2 regions of the Citrobacter meridianamericanus genome follow, and region 2 is predicted to be linked to the other one. Evidence: predicted binding sites of a transcription regulator. Region 2 holds the regulator's gene; the other holds the start of a gene.

Region 1 (3,153 bases), 1.1 Mb from region 2:
GGATCGTAAACGCCCAACTGGTCGGCAATCTCCTGTAACGTTTCCGGCGTCGCTGCCGGAACAATGCGGTCGACCATGGTGCACGGGAAAGTGGCATTAGCTTCAATCCACTGCGCCAGCTGCGGGTCGCGCGCCTGCGCCAGCCCCAGCACCGCGACTTTCGCCACATGCCCATTTTCACGCACGTTATCGCAGGACATCACGGTGAAGGCAGCCAGCCCCTGCTCACGACGCAGGTACAGCGCTTGTACGATGTAACCAATCGCCGATTTCGGCGCGGTAGGATTCGCCAGATCGTGTTTAATCAGCGGGTTATTGAGATCTAACTGACCGCTGGCCGCATCGGTGCAGTAGCCTTTTTCGGTGACCGTCAGCGAAACAATTGCCGTCTGCGGGCGCGCCATAGCCTGTAAAATACCGTCACAGCCGTCAAGGTCCGGGTGCAGCGCTTCTTTCATTGATCCGATCACTTTCAGCACGGTGTTGTCCGCGCCTTTTTCCGCCACGGTATACAGCAGTTGCTGCTTGCGCAGATTTTCAATCAGTACGCAGTCGTTACCCGGCATCAGGTTAACTTCACTGATCCCCCAGTCGCTGTCGGTGGTTTCCAGCAAATGATGGGTGTACAGCGCCTGATGCGCGCGGTGAAAAGCGCCGCATCCCAGGTGAACAATGCGGGATTGCAGGCGCGAGCTGTCCCATGCAGGGCGCGCAACCGGCAGGTCGCTATTGGCAATTGTCGTTGTCATCGTGAACTCCAGAACCCGTTGAAAGACCAACGGATGAGAAAAGAAAAAGCCGGCCAGACAGGTGGCCGGCAACTCGCTTTAGCGGCTGAAGAAAGCGCGCTGGATAGCCATCTCAACGCCGCGCACTTCCGCCAGCCCTTTCAGGCGACCAATCGCGGAGTAGCCTGGGTTGGTTTTCTTTTTCAGATCGTCCAGCATTTGGTGGCCATGGTCCGGACGCATCGGGATCAAATCTTCCTTCCCTTCCGCTTTACGGCGTTGCTCTTCTTCAACGATCGCTTTCACCACTTCGTACATGTCGACGTCGCCATTAAGATGCGCCGCCTCATGAAAGGTTTTCGGATTATCTTCACGCAGCGTGGAGCGCAGATGGGTGAAGTAAATGCGTGGGCCAAACTGTTTAATCATGTCGACCAGATCGTTATCCGCCCGCACGCCGTAGGAACCGGCGCACATAGTGAAACCATTCGCCATGCTGTTAACCGTATCGACCATCCACTGCATGTCTTCCACCGTGGAAACAATGCGCGGCAGGCCGAGGATCGGGCGCGGCGGATCGTCCGGGTGAACTGCCATGCGTACGCCAGCTTCTTCCGCCACCGGAATAATCGCCTTCAGGAAGACGGCGAAATTCTCACGTAGCGCGGCTTTATCGATATCTTTATAGCGCGCAAGATGCTGGCGGAACTGGTCGAGCGTGTAGCCCTCTTCTGCCCCCGGCAGACCGGCAATGATGTTGCGGGTCAGGCGCGCTTTGTCTTCATCGCTCATGGTGGCGAAGCGTTCATTTGCCTGAGCAATCTCTTCGGCGGTGTAGTCTGCTTCCGCGCCCGGACGCTGGAGGATATGCAGCTCAAAGGCGGCAAATTCAATCTGGTCAAAACGCAGCGCTTTGGAGCCGTCCGGCAGGACGTATTCCAGGTCGGTACGGGTCCAGTCGAGAACAGGCATGAAGTTGTAGCACACGGTACGAATGCCGCACTGGGCCAGGTTACGCAGGCTTTGCTGGTAGTTGGTGATCCACTGCAGATAGTTGCCGGAACGGGTTTTAATGTCTTCGTGGATCGGCACGCTTTCGACGACCGACCAGACCAGGCCCGCCTGCTCAACAATAGTTTTGCGCTTCAGGATTTCATCAACCGTCCACACCTCCCCGTTAGGGATATGGTGCAAAGCGGTGACAACGCCTGTGGCACCCGCCTGACGAACATCCGCTAAGGTGACCGGATCGTTAGGACCATACCAGCGCCATGTCTGTTCCATGTTTTATTCCTCGTTTACGTTATGGACTCGACGATATGGCATATAAATTCCCCCTTTTGGTATGACATGTCAACCTGAAACGATAAATTGGTTAACCAAATCACGGTTTATGCCGATTAGATCGCCTAATTAAGGCCATTCAGTTCGGTAAGACTGTAAATATGTAACGCAATATGACATTCATCGCATCAATGGTTAACCAATATAGGTAGCATCTCAACCAAAAATCATAATAGTTCAACCAAGCTGGCGATCCCCGCCGTTACCGCCGCCACCACTCACTCGTTGTTCCCGCCACAGCCGGGGCCGGTTGCGCTGGTTAACGCCTACGGCGCGGACATGGGCATGGGCATGGGCATGGGCATGGTCTACATCTATGGCATTCTGGTGATGATTCCGAGCGTGAGCTGCGCCGGGCTTATCCTGCCAAAGTTCCTCGGCAACCTCGATCGCCCAACGCCGTCGTTCATGAAAGCCGACGTACTGGTTGACCAGAACAATCTGCCCTCCTTCGGCGTGTCTATTCTGGTACCGCGCGTGGTCACGACATGCAGTGGGTGATGAATGCCTTTGAAAACGCAGTGAAAAGCATCGCCATGGTGATCCTGATCATCGGCACAGGCGGCGTACTGAAGCAGACCATTATTGATACCGGCATTGGCGATACCATCGGCATGCTGATGTCGCACGGCAATATCTCTCCGTACATCATGGCGTGGTTGATAACCGTGCTTATTCGTCTGGCAACCGGTCAACTGGTTGGCGTCGACCCGGCGTTACTGGAGCTGGTGAACTCCGTTATTGACCTGATTATCGTATTGATCATCAGCTTGATTGCATAACGTCGATACCGCTCTGGCTCTTCACGCCAGAGCGGTTCTGAATCCTGCCTCAACAATCCTCAATAATCAGATATACCGCCTTCACCGGGCCATGCACCCCAACCACCTTGATAAGCTCAATATCTGCCGTCGAACTGGGTCCACTGATAATGTTAATGCACGACGGCATACGCTCACCGGCCTGCGCCTTCTGATGCAGTTTCTCTGCCAACTGGGCAACGCGCGGCAGGATAGTGCTTTTGCGCAGCACGAAAATCGAGGACTCCGGCAGCAGGCTAATTGAACGCCCGCGCTCCGGC
Region 2 (3,153 bases):
CGCTGCTTGTCAGCCATTAAATCCCGGGCATACAGTGGGCGCTGGGTGCGTAGCACTCGGGCAATACGGCTGAAGTGCCAGTAACAAAATTGTCCTACCGGATTGTCCGGATGTTGGTTGGCAATTTTCTCCAGCGTGCCAATTTGTTTATCCATTGAAAAACGTGTTGGCAAGCGGTGATACAAAATGTCATCGGCCAGAACGCGAAGGCGTTCGGCGACGGTGCGCGCGTTCCAGCGGATCACCTGTTCGGCGTGGCTACGTTCTACCAGCTTTTGCACCTCTTCCGGCTGGTGGAGGCTGACGGAAATATGTTCCTGTAAATCGAGCGCCTCCTGAAAGGCACGTAGCAGGCGCTTATAATCGTTGTTGCGATGTGCCGACAGCATATGCATTTGCTGATAGCACTGGGTAATCAAATCTACCGCTTTTTGTTGGCGCACAAGCAGGGGGGGTAGCGCTTTTTCCGGATCGGCATGCTGAGTCAGGAGGCTGTATTTGGCCTCACAGTAATCGGCTAATTCACGATACAACAAGCTGAGCGACTCACGCAGCGGCTGCTCACGCCACATCCAGAACCAGAACCAGTTGAACAGGCCGTACCACAATGTACCCAACGCGTAGATCAGCAGTGGCTCCCAGACGGGCATGTTCCCGGCCAGGCTGAGCGTGAAAATTGCCGCGATAAGCGAGGCAGGTAGTAGTCGTGCATGCAGAGGGCCTAATTCAGCGGTTACACCAAGAATCAGCGTCAGGCCAGTGAGGATCAGCGGCAGCGGTATAGTCTGTGCCAGCAGTATCTGCATGATCAGACTGCATCCGGCAAACAAAGACGCACCAATCACTAAGCGTTTGAAAAAGCGCTTATGCGGGGTATCAAGACCGGCAATATTGCAGCAGGCAGGGACGAGGGAGAAGAGGAGCCCCAGATGAAGCTGCCCGATGATCAGACCGACGGCCACAGGTAAACATAGCACCAGCGTCTGTCGTAGTGCGTAGTTGATCTCAGGGTGATATATCAGTCTTCGCCACATCGGTGCAAACAAAAGTGGCGCATTACGGGGTAACGCGCCACTTCGATGGGGTTAACGTGTGCCGTAGACGACGATGGTCTTACCGTGTGCGGAGATCAGATTCTGATCTTCCAGCATCTTCAGAATACGACCAACGGTCTCACGGGAACAGCCAACGATCTGGCCGATTTCCTGGCGGGTGATTTTAATCTGCATGCCGTCCGGGTGGGTCATCGCGTCAGGCTGTTTCGCCAGATTCAGCAGAGTCTGCGCGATACGACCGGTAACGTCGAGGAAGGCAAGGTTGCCAACTTTTTCAGACGTGACCTGCAGACGGCGAGCCATCTGAGAGGACAGGCGCATCAGAATATCTGGATTGACCTGGATTAATTGGCGAAATTTTTTGTACGAAATTTCAGCGACTTCACATGCAGTTTTAGCACGGACCCAGGCGCTGCGTTCCTGACCTTCTTCGAAGAGGCCTAATTCACCAATAAAATCGCCCTGATTCAGATAAGAAAGGATCATTTCTTTCCCTTCTTCATCTTTGATCAGCACTGCCACTGAGCCTTTAACGATGTAGTACAACGTTTCCGCTTTTTCACCCTGGTGAATCAGCGTGCTCTTCGATGGGTACTTATGAATATGGCAATGAGACAAGAACCATTCGAGAGTCGGGTCTGTTTGCGGTTTGCCAAGCACCATGCGCGGTTATCCTCTGTTATAAGCTGTCTCCAGAGCCAAAATACTACCTGCCTCTGGGTTTGCAAAAATGTGCTTCCCGCTACCTGGGAAGGGGGCTGTCAATACGTGCGACGGCCTGTAATGTGATGTCCTCTGCATACATGCAGTACGTCAATGTATTACTGTAGCATCCTGACTGTTTTAGCATAGCTTTCGCCGTGTGTCTCCTGGTGTCTCGCTTCAGCATGACGCAGGTCGCCTTCCGTTGCGAGATTTGTTGTGTGCGCGTAATCTGTCAGGAAAATTGATGCATCGGAGTAATAAAATATGCAAGCACGTGTTAAGTGGGTTGAAGGGTTAACCTTCCTCGGTGAGTCCGCCTCTGGCCACCAGATTTTGATGGACGGTAACTCCGGTGATAAAGCGCCGAGCCCGATGGAAATGGTCTTAATGGCTGCGGGCGGTTGCAGCGCAATTGATGTGGTGTCGATCCTGCAAAAGGGTCGTCAGGATGTGACCAACTGCGAAGTGAAGCTGACCTCCGAGCGTCGTGATGAAGCGCCACGCCTGTTTACCCACATCAACCTGCATTTCGTTGTAACGGGTAACGATCTGAAAGATGCGTCCGTCGCTCGCGCGGTCGATCTTTCGGCGGAAAAATATTGCTCCGTGGCGCTGATGCTGGAAAAGGCGGTGAACATTACCCACTCCTATGAAGTGGTTGCCGCTTCGTGATGTTATGCCTGATGGCGTTACACTTATCAGGCCTACAGGATTTAAACGCGTAGGCCGGATAAAGCATTAGCCGCCATCCGGCAAAAAAACACCTTACTCTATCTTTTTACCTTCCATCAGTCGCTGGACTAGCGGCAGCATAATCAATTCCATCGCCAGACCCATTTTCCCGCCCGGAACAACCAATGTATTGATATGAGAAATGAATGAGCCCTGCAGCATGGCCAGTAGCCATGGGAAATCGATCCCTTCCAGATTACGAAAATGAATCACGACAAAGCTTTCATCGAGTGACGGAATACTCTTGGCGGCAAAGGGGTTAGAGGTATCGACGGTGGGTACGCGCTGAAAGTTAATGTGCGTACGGGAAAACTGCGGCGTGATGTAATTGATATAATCGTCCATTGAACGCACCACCGAGTCCATCACCGCTTCACGCGAGTGTCCACGCTCGCTGGTATCGCGGGTCAGCTTCTGGATCCACTCCAGGTTCACGATCGGCACCACACCAACCAACAGATCGACATGCCGGGCCACATTTTGCTGCGGGGTGACAACGCCGCCGTGAAGTCCCTCATAGAACAGGACATCCGTCGGTTCAGGCAGCGGCTGCCAGGGCGTAAATGTCCCCGGAACCTGATTCCACGGTACGGCCTCATCGTAGGTGTGCAGATATTTACGCGACTGACCTTTGCCCGTCTGACCGTATTCAATGAAGGTT

The links. The regulator CRP, encoded in region 2, controls carbon source genes, mostly activating them, when cyclic AMP is high. The targets are predictions, from matches to a motif close to ATGTGANNNNNNTCACAT.
Region 1: a site for CRP is predicted at 2,184-2,201, ahead of uxuA (mannonate dehydratase). Genes of this name have one in related genera too.

What each region holds. Positions count from the first base shown of each region.
Region 1 covers NZ_CP101036.1:4,609,653-4,612,805, forward strand. The annotation lists gene NMD08_RS22455 (fructuronate reductase) at 1-749, opposite strand, end outside; gene uxuA (mannonate dehydratase) at 828-2,012, opposite strand; partial or broken gene NMD08_RS22465 (gluconate permease) at 2,256-2,854, shown strand; gene NMD08_RS22470 (lactate utilization protein C) at 2,904-3,153, opposite strand, start outside.
Region 2 covers NZ_CP101036.1:421,622-424,774, forward strand. The annotation lists gene NMD08_RS01925 (YccS/YhfK family putative transporter) at 1-1,034, opposite strand, end outside; gene crp (cAMP-activated global transcriptional regulator CRP) at 1,086-1,718, opposite strand; gene NMD08_RS01935 (OsmC family protein) at 2,025-2,432, shown strand; gene NMD08_RS01940 (phosphoribulokinase) at 2,526-3,153, opposite strand, start outside.